One region of the Streptomyces sp. NPDC088747 genome, then DNA from elsewhere that is predicted to be linked to it. Evidence: riboswitches for the same ligand, from Rfam matches in the RefSeq annotation. Region 1 holds a riboswitch; the other holds the start of a gene.
The links. Region 1 has a riboswitch for thiamine pyrophosphate ahead of thiO (glycine oxidase ThiO). Riboswitches for the same ligand answer to the same signal wherever they lie in the genome.
Positions count from the first base shown of each region.

Region 2: linked by a shared signal. The riboswitch ahead of thiC (phosphomethylpyrimidine synthase ThiC) and the one ahead of thiO (glycine oxidase ThiO) in region 1 are both predicted to bind thiamine pyrophosphate.

Region 1 covers NZ_JBIVKZ010000005.1:131,954-136,825, forward strand. Annotated here, with positions in the region: gene ACIP79_RS13945 (NAD(P)/FAD-dependent oxidoreductase) at 1-1,123, opposite strand, end outside; gene ACIP79_RS13950 (hypothetical protein) at 1,219-1,623, opposite strand; TPP riboswitch at 1,676-1,789, shown strand; gene thiO (glycine oxidase ThiO) at 1,787-3,028, shown strand; gene thiS (sulfur carrier protein ThiS) at 3,025-3,237, shown strand; gene ACIP79_RS13965 (thiazole synthase) at 3,241-4,035, shown strand; gene pknB (Stk1 family PASTA domain-containing Ser/Thr kinase) at 4,152-4,872, shown strand, end outside.
Region 2 covers NZ_JBIVKZ010000002.1:575,024-579,895, forward strand. Annotated here, with positions in the region: gene ACIP79_RS07080 (cupin domain-containing protein) at 1-36, shown strand, start outside; gene ACIP79_RS07085 (DUF5326 family protein) at 201-413, shown strand; gene ACIP79_RS07090 (IclR family transcriptional regulator) at 968-1,732, shown strand; gene ACIP79_RS07095 (SsgA family sporulation/cell division regulator) at 1,832-2,269, shown strand; gene ACIP79_RS07100 (YibE/F family protein) at 2,376-3,830, opposite strand; TPP riboswitch at 3,902-4,058, shown strand; gene thiC (phosphomethylpyrimidine synthase ThiC) at 4,051-4,872, shown strand, end outside.

The DNA.
Region 1 (4,872 bases):
GGAGTTCCGGGTCCATCCTGGTGCCCGCCTCGATGAGTTTCCGGCCCTGGGCCAGGTCCCGGGGCCGGCCGACCGCCAGAAGGGCGACGAGCCGACCCTCGTGCAGCCAGCAGACCGACCAGGCGGCACCGGCCGGGTCGCCGCGCCACACGGTGGTGTCGGCGAGGGCGTGGTGGCCGACGTACTGCACGAAGCGGCCGAACTGCTCGGACCAGAAGTAGGGGACGGGGTCGTACGCCACGGGGGACTCGCCGATGATGTTCGCCGCCACCGTGCGCGGGCCCTGGAGGGCGTTGTCCCAGTGGTGGACCAGCAGACGGCCCTCGTAGCGTCCCGAGGGGAAGGAGGCGCAGTCACCGACCGCGTAGACGTCCGGCAGGGAGGTGCGCAGATGGTCGTCGGCCACGATCTCGCGGTGGGCGCCCAGGTCGATGCCGGAGCCGCTGAGCCAGCCGGTGGCCGGGCGCGCGCCGATGCCGACGACCACGGCGCCCGCGGGCACCCGGGTGCCGTCGTCCAGCACCACCGCGCCGGGCTCGACGCGCTCCACGCGCGCGTGGGTGCGCAGCGACGCGCCGCTGTCCGCGTACCAGGCGGCCATCGGCGCGGCGACCTCGGCGGGCAGCGCCCCGGCGAGCGGCCGGTCGGCGGCCTCGACGACGGTCACCGCGCACCCCGCCTCCCGCGCGGCGGTGGCGAACTCGGCGCCGATCCAGCCCGCCCCGACCACCACGATGTCGTGCTGCGCCGCGAGGACCGGCCGCAGCCGTTCGGCGTCGTCCAGGGTGCGCAGCAGATGGACCCCGGGTAGGCCCTCGGTGCCCGGCAGCCGGATGGGTTCGGCGCCCGTGGCGATGACCAGGGCGTCGTACGGCACCGGGCCGGTGGCGGTGTCCAGTTCGTGGTCCCCGGGGCGGACGCCGAGCGCCTCGTTCCCGAGACGCAGTTCGATGCCCAGTGCCTCGAAGGAGATGTCGAAGGCGGAGCCCTCGGCCTTGCCGAGCAGCACGGCCTTGGACAGCGGTGGCCGGTCGTAGGGCTGGTGCGGTTCCGCGCCGATCAGTGTCACGTCGCCGGCGAAGCCCTGTTCACGCAGGGCGACCGCGGTCTGCACGCCCGCCATGCCGGCGCCCACGACGACGACCTGCCGTACCGCCCGCTCCTGAACCCGCGTCTTCTCGGTCACCTGATCACCATAGACAGCTGACAAGGAGTCAGTCAGGGGGCGTGCTCGGTGACCTGGTCCACAGCGCCCGCCCCGACCTGGCCCGCGTCGCCCTCGGCCGCCCGGACCTCCTCCACGACGCTGGTCCCGCTGCCGCGCCGCGACTCCCACTCCCAGGTCTCCTCCAGGCGTACGCGCCCGTCGGGCAGCTCCGTCACGCGGGAGACGCAGTGGCCCGAGGAGGTGTCGCCGTCGTGCTTCAGCTGAACGTAGCGGAAGTCGAGCCGGTCGCCCTCGCGGGTGCCGACGAGGTGGCCGCGTACGACGTCTCCGCCCGCGTAGTCGGCCCAGATCACGCCGTCCCGCTCGCGGTAGACGAAGCGGGTGCTGGTGCCCACCTGGCCGGGTGCCTGGTCGGCGACCGGGGACAGGACGAGGCCGTCGAGCGAACGGGCCATGGACGGAGGCTCCCTTACTGAGACATACGGCAGCGGGCTACGCTGGCCAACGTAAAGCACTCGCGGGAGCCCGGACGCACCGGGCTGAGAGGGAGGCTGGAGCGGCCTCCGACCGTACGAACCTGATCCGGGTCATGCCGGCGAAGGGAGGGGCTGGACGCCCATGTCGCGTACACCGTCGGACGCGTTCCACACATCTCACGAACCTCGCACATCTCACGCGCCTCACACGTCCCACGCGCACCGGACTTCGCGCACCGCGGACGTCCTGGTCGTCGGGGGCGGGATCATCGGCCTCGTGACGGCCTGGCGGGCCGCGCAGCGCGGGTTCACGACCGCTCTCGTCGATCCCGAGCCGGGCGGCGGCGCCGCGCAGGTCGCGGCCGGAATGCTCGCCGCGGTCACCGAACTGCACTACGGCGAGGAGACCCTGCTGGGCCTCAACCTCGCCTCCGCGCGCCGCTACCCGGACTTCGCCGCCGAGCTCACCGAGGCGACCGGCCAGGACCTCGGCTACCGCAGGTGCGGCACCCTGGCCGTCGCGCTGGACGCCGACGACCGCGCCCACCTGCGTGAACTGCACGCCCTGCAACGCCGGTCGGGGCTCGAATCGGAGTGGCTGAGCGGCCGTGAGTGCCGCCGTCTCGAACCGATGCTCGCGCCCGGCGTACGCGGTGGACTGCGCGTCGACGGCGACCACCAGGTCGATCCGCGCCGGCTCGCGAAGGCCCTGGTCACCGCATGCGAGCGCGCCGGGGTGGTGTTCCGCCGGACCTGGGCCGAACGGCTGACCGTCACGGCGGACCGGGCCACCGGGGTCACCACCGCGGACGGCACCGAACTGTCGGCGGGACAGGTGGTGCTGGCGGCGGGCAGCCTCAGTGGGCGCCTGGCGGGCGTTCCCGAGGCCGTACTGCCGCCCGTGCGCCCGGTGAAGGGGCAGGTGCTGCGGCTGACCGTGCCGAAGCCGTACGCGCCCTTCCTGAGCCGGACCGTGCGCGCCGTGGTGCGGGGCGGGCAGATCTACCTGGTGCCGCGCGAGAACGGCGAGCTCGTCGTCGGCGCGACCAGCGAGGAGCTGGGCTGGGACACCACGGTGACCGCGGGCGGCGTGTACGAGCTGCTGCGCGACGCCCATGAGCTGGTCCCCGGGATCACCGAGCTGCCGCTCACCGAGACCCGCGCAGGACTGCGCCCCGGGTCGCCGGACAACGCGCCGCTGCTCGGCCCGACCGAGCTCGACGGCCTCCTCCTCGCCACCGGGCACCACCGCAACGGCGTCCTGCTGACCCCGGTCACCGGCGACGCGCTGGCACACGCCCTGACCACCGGTGAACTCCCCGAGGTGGCACGCCCCTTCACTCCCCAGCGCTTCAGCCCGGCCCGTACGGAGCAGCCCGCATGAGCGTCCTCGTCAGTGTCCTCGTCAACGGGGAGCGGCGGCGGATCGCCGCCGGCACCGCCCTCGACACCCTCGTCGCCGCACTCACCCCGGCGCCCTCCGGCGTCGCCGCCGCCCTCAACGAGACCGTCGTCCCGCGCGCGCGGTGGTCGTCCACGTCCCTCTCCGAGGGAGACCGCGTCGAAGTCCTCACCGCCGTCCAAGGAGGCTGACCCATGGCCGACGATCCCTTCGTCCTCGGGGGTACGTCCTTCTCGTCCCGGCTGATCATGGGTACGGGGGGTGCGCCCAGCCTCGACGTCCTGGAGCGCTCGCTCGTCGCCTCGGGCACGGAGCTGACGACGGTCGCGATGCGCCGTGTCGACGCGTCCGCGCACGGTTCGGTGCTGTCCGTGCTCGACCGGCTCGGCATCCGGGTGCTGCCCAACACGGCGGGGTGCTTCACCGCGGGCGAGGCCGTGCTGACCGCCCGCCTCGCGCGCGAGGCGCTGGGCACCGACCTGGTCAAGCTGGAGGTCATCGCCGACGAGCGCACGCTGCTGCCGGACCCGATCGAGCTCCTAGACGCGGCGGAGACGCTGGTGGACGACGGGTTCACGGTGCTGCCGTACACGAACGACGACCCGGTGCTCGCGCGGAAGCTGGAGGACGTCGGGTGCGCCGCGGTCATGCCGCTGGGGTCGCCGATCGGATCCGGCCTCGGCATCCGCAATCCACACAACTTCCAGCTGATCGTGGAGCACGCGCGCGTGCCGGTGATCCTGGACGCGGGGGCCGGTACGGCGTCCGACGCGGCGCTCGCGATGGAGCTGGGGTGTGCCGGTGTGATGCTCGCCTCGGCCGTGACCCGGGCGCAGGAGCCGGTGCTCATGGCGGAGGGCATGCGGCACGCCGTGGAGGCCGGACGGCTCGCCCGCCGCGCGGGGCGGATTCCCCGGCGCCACTTCGCCGAGGCGTCCTCTCCGGCGGAGGGTCTGGCCCGGCTGGATCCGGAGCGGCCGGCGTTCTAGGGGTTCCGTCCGGCGGTCCCCGCGCGTGCGAGGTGCGTCACAGCTCGGCTGCAGTCCAGCCCCGGTATGGGCCGAACGGGTGGGGTGTGACAGTGGCGGCTCGTAGACTCACCTGCGTGGATACGACCCTTCAGGACCCGCTTGTCGGGCAGCTGCTCGACGGCCGCTATCGCGTCGACGCGCGGATCGCGGTCGGCGGGATGGCCACGGTCTACCGGGCCCTGGACACCCGCCTCGACCGCGTGCTCGCCCTCAAGGTGATGCACCCGGCCCTGGCCGCGGACGGCTCGTTCGTCGAGCGGTTCATCCGTGAGGCCAAGTCGGTGGCCCGGCTCGCGCACCCGAACGTGGTGCAGGTCTTCGACCAGGGCACGGCCGGGTCGTACGTCTATCTGGCCATGGAGTACGTCGCCGGGTGCACCCTGCGCGACGTGCTGCGCGAGCGCGGCGCCCTCCAGCCGCGGGCCGCGCTCGACATCCTGGAGCCGGTGCTCGCCGCCCTCGGCGCGGCCCACCGCGCCGGGTTCGTGCACCGCGACATGAAGCCGGAGAACGTCCTGATAGGGGACGACGGCCGGGTGAAGGTCGCCGACTTCGGGCTGGTGCGGGCCGTGGACACCGTCACCAACACGACGGGCGCGGTCCTCGGCACCGTCTCGTATCTCGCCCCCGAGCAGATCGAGCACGGCACGGCGGACGCCCGCGTCGACGTCTACGCCTGCGGAATCGTCCTCTACGAAATGCTCACCGGCGCCAAGCCGCACTCCGGGGACTCCCCCGCCCAGGTGTTCTACCAGCACCTCCACGCGGACGTACCGCCGCCGTCGGCAGCCGTGC
Region 2 (4,872 bases), on a different contig from region 1:
CGGGTTCTGGTGGTCTTCTCTCCGCCCGAGAGCTGAGGCCGGTCTCAGGGTTCCCTAGGGGAACGGTCAGGGGGGAACAAGGGGTCCGAGGCCCCCGTCCGGTCCCGCGCGGATCTAGCATCGGATGCGAGACATCGGAGAACCCGCGAGCACTGCCCCGGACTTGGGGCGACGGGCGGACAGAGGCAAGGACAAGGGCGATGCGAGAGATCTTCAACGGTATGCCGTGGTGGGTGAAGTGGGTCGCGGTGCCGGTCATCGCCCTCGTGGTGTTCGGCGGTCTCATAGCGACCGTCGTCGGCTTCGTCATCGGCCTGCTCTTCAAGGCGCTGATCTTCGTCGCGCTGGTCGGCGGACTGATCTACGTCGTACGGAAGTTCACGACGAGTTCGTCCTCGCGCGGCGACTGGTGAGCCGGCCGGGCGACGCGACCGGGTGAGCGATCGGTAACGGGCGAGCGGGCAAAGGGGAACGGAGGTTCCCTCTGCCGGGGGAAGTTTCCCGGTGGGGCCGACCTCGGGCGGTGGTGGGCGGTTAAGGTCCGGGGGCTCGACGCGGGGCCGAACCCGCGGGCAGCGCACACTCCCTCCCGTGTCCCCCCACACGGGCGGTCCCCCTCGCGCTCAGGGAGTACCCCTTGGCCACGGTTGACACCGCACCCGCAACCTCACACACCGCACCCGCAACCTCACACACCCCACCCCTCCAGCGGACCGCCACGTCCGCGGGGTCTCGTGTCCCCCCGACCCAGCCACGCACGTCACCCGCGGAGACGCACGCCGCCACCACGCCGCCCGCGTCGACACCCGACACCCGACGCCCACCCGCCGCGGAGACACGCGAGGCAACGAGGCCGCCAACGGCGTCGCCCGCCGCCGAGCCGGACACCCGGACCGCCGCGACGCGCCCCCCGCCCGCGGCCGCCCACGCCCCGCTCTCCCGGCCCCGGACACCGCCGACGGAGGCCGTGCCGCCGGAGCCGCACGCCACCACCCTCATCGGCTCCGTACAGCGAGCGATGCGCCTCCTGGAGGCCGTCGCCGCGCGCGAGCAGGGAGCGCCCGCCAAACAGCTCGCCAGGGAGGCGGGGCTCGCGCTCCCGACGGCGTACCACCTGCTGCGCACGCTGGCCCACGAGGGCTATCTGCGCCGTGAGAAGGGGCTGTTCGTCCTCGGGGAGGCCGCCGAGCGGTTGAGCAGCAGCGGAGCCCAGCAGAAACGTCGCAGCACGATGAACGACGCGCTCGCGCAATGGCGCGATTCCATCGGTGTCCCCGTGTACTACGCGACGTACCGCGACGGCGAGATCGAGGTCATCTGCGTCGCCGACTCACCGGCCAGTCCCGCGGTGGAGGAGTGGGCCGACTTCAGGGAGACCGGGCACGCCCACGCGATCGGCCAGTGTCTGCTGTCGCAGCTGGACGAGAAGGCGCGCAAGGACCATCTCGACCGCTATCCGGTGCAGTCGATCACTCCCTACACCGTGCGTGACAGCGACAGCCTGCTGCGACGCCTGGAGCGCGCCGGCCGGATGGAACCCGTGATCGAGCGACAGGAGTACGCACTGGGCACCGTCTGCGCCGCGATTCCCCTCACCGTCGGTAGCTCCGCGTCGACCATGGCCATCTCCCTGCCGTCGCATCAGGCCGACCGACTCCTCCCGGCAGTACGCCAGTTGCAAGGGGAAATCGGCAGGCTGCTGGGGACACTCGCCATCTCTATCAGTATCTGAAAACTCACTCCTTGTAATCCGTCGTATACGTTGAGCAAGATTCCAGCAGTGTCAGGGGGACGATTCCTGGCCAGTCGACGGCAAACGACGGGGTAGGCGATGCGCGAGTCGGTGCAGGCAGAGGTCATGATGAGCTTCCTGGTGTCGGAGGAGCTCTCCTTCCGCATCCCGGTGGAGCTGCGATACGAGACCTGTGATCCGTACGCGGTGCGGCTGACCTTTCATTTGCCCGGCGACGCGCCCGTGACCTGGGCGTTCGGACGGGAGTTGCTGGTCGACGGCGTGGGCAGGCCGTGTGGCGACGGGGATGTGCACATCGCCCCCGCCGACCCGGACGCGTTCGGCGAGGTGCTGATCCGGCTTCAGGTGGGTGGCGACCACGCGCTGTTCCGGTCCGGCGCGGCACCGCTCGTGGCGTTCCTCGACCGTACGGACAAGCTGGTGCCGCTCGGCCAGGAGCGCTCCCTCGCCGACTTCGAGGCGCATCTCGACGAGGCGCTCGACCGCATCCTCGCGGAGGAGCAGAGCGCGGGCTGAGCGGTCACTCCGAGTCAACAGAGGCGTAACGCTTCCTCTCAGGCGGCCCGGGGAACTGGACAGCGGCGGCACGGCTCCCGGCAAGGGGCTCGGGCGGCACGGGACTTCAGTGCTTGCGGCGGCGGCCCTTCCCGCCGCGTACCGGCGTCCTGGCGGCCCCCACGGGCTCCTTGGGGCCCTCCGGAGCGCCCGGCCGGACCCGGCCCCCCGTGCGGTCGGCCGAGACCACCAGGGCGGCCAGCGCGGTCGTGACCGGTACGGCGGCGACGAGGCCGATCGACCCGACCAGGGTGCGCACGATCTCCTCGGCGACCAACTCGCTGTTGGCGACGGCTCCCACGCTGCTCTGCGCGATCGAGAAGAGCAGCAGCAGGGGCAGCGCCGCGCCGGCGTAGGCCAGGACCAGCGTGTTGACGACCGAGGCGATGTGGTCGCGGCCGATGCGGATGCCCGCGCGGTACAGGCCGCGCCAGCCCATCGCCGGATTCGCCTCGTGCAGTTCCCAGACCGCGGAGGTCTGCGTCACCGTCACGTCGTCGAGCACACCGAGCGAGCCGATGATGACGCCCGCGAGCAGCAGGCCGCTCATGTCGATGGACGGATACAGGCCGTGGATCAGGCCGGTGTTGTCGTCCGTGTTCCCGGTGAGCGACGCCCAGTCGATGAAGACGGAGCCGAGCAGCCCGATCAGGATCAGCGAGAGCAGGGTGCCGATCACCGCCACCGAGGTCCGGGCCGACAGGCCGTGGCACATGTAGAGCGCGATCAGCATGATGGCGCTCGATCCGACTACCGCGACGACCAGAGGGTTCGAGCCCTGCAGGATCGCGGGCAGGATGAAGAACGTCAGGATCATGAAGCTGACGGCCAGCGCGACCAGCGCCATGACGCCGCGCATCCGTCCCACGACCACGACGACCAGGGCGAAGATCCCGGCGAGCACCGTCATCGGGATCCTGCGGTTCACGTCGCTGACGGAGTACTGCAGATCCTTGGGCGCGGAGGGCTCGTAGGCGACCACGACCTTCTCGCCCTCCTCCAACTGGCGTGACTGGTCCGGCTGGACGATCTCCGTGAACGTACGGCCCTTGTCGTTGCCGGTGTCGACCCGGATCGTCGCCTTCTTGCAGTCGCCCGTCGCCTGCTGCTGCGCGGAGGAACCCTCGGCGGTGGAGGTGTCGCCGGTCGGGGTCTCCCCCGAGGCGTTCACCGAATCGCAGTCCACCTTGTCGATCTTGGTGACCGTCGCCTGCTGGGTCTGCCGGTCGAAACCGACGCCGGTGCGCTCGTGCCCGGGTGCGCCGCCCGGCCAGAGCACCACGAGGCCCACGACGACCGCTACGGCGAAGGGGATCAGCACCGCGGCGATGACCTTGCGCAGGTGCTTGGAGACGGGGGCGGCGGGGCCATGGCTGTGGCTGTGCCCATGACCGTGGCCGTCGCCGCCCTGCCCGCCACCGGATCCCTGGCCCCCGCCCGGACCGTGTCCGTGGCCGTCGCCGGGGCCCTGTCCGTGCGGCGGTTCGGACGGCGGAATAGGAGGCTGCTGCATCGTGGTCACCGACCGATCATCGCAAGAACGCACGGGGCCCACTGTTCAGCGCGCCCGATGGGACGCTAGCGTGGAGGCACCTTTGCACACGCGGGAGCTCGGAGCACCGGGCTGAGAGGGCGCTGACCTTCGTCGTAGCGATGTTTCACATGAAACATCGGCAGACGGAAGCCGCTGCGTCGACCGCCGAACCTGTTACCGGGTAATGCCGGCGTAGGGAGTAGGTCTCATGACCAACAAGGACGTATCAGGCACGCCTGCCTCCGGCCAGACGGACGGGACATCCACGTCACCGAACGGCGAAGTCCCGTCAGCCAACGGCGAAGTCCTCTCGACAAACGGCGAAGTCCCCTCAGCCGACGGCGAGGCCGGGCGGTCCATCGGCTGGCACAAGGCGTACGCCGGAGGCTCGCGCCCCGATCTGCGGGTGCCGGTCCGTCAGGTCCACCTCACCAACGGCCAGTCCGTCACGCTGTACGACACCTCCGGCCCGTACACCGATCCGGCCGTCGACACCGACGTACGGCGGGGACTGGCGCCGCTGCGCGAGAACTGGATCATCGCCCGCGGTGACACCGAGGAGTACGCGGGCCGCCCGGTCCGCCCTGAGGACGACGGGATCAAGCACACCTCACCGCGCGGCGGCCTCCGCAACCTCGACGCGGTCTTCCCGGGCCGGCCGCGTCAGCCGCGCCGGGGCCGCTCCGGACAGGCCGTGACGCAGCTCGCGTACGCCCGGCGTGGCGAGATCACGCCCGAGATGGAGTTCGTGGCGGTCCGCGAGAACGTCGAGGCGGAGGTCGTACGCGAGGAGATCGCCGCCGGACGCGCGGTGATGCCCGTGAACGTCAACCACCCGGAGATCGAGCCGATGATCATCGGCAAGCGGTTCCTGGTGAAGGTCAACGCCAACATCGGCAACTCCGCGGTCACTTCCTCCATCGAGGAGGAGGTCGAGAAGATGACGTGGGCGACCCGCTGGGGCGCCGACACGGTCATGGACCTGTCCACCGGCCGCAACATCCACACCACCCGCGAATGGGTGCTGCGC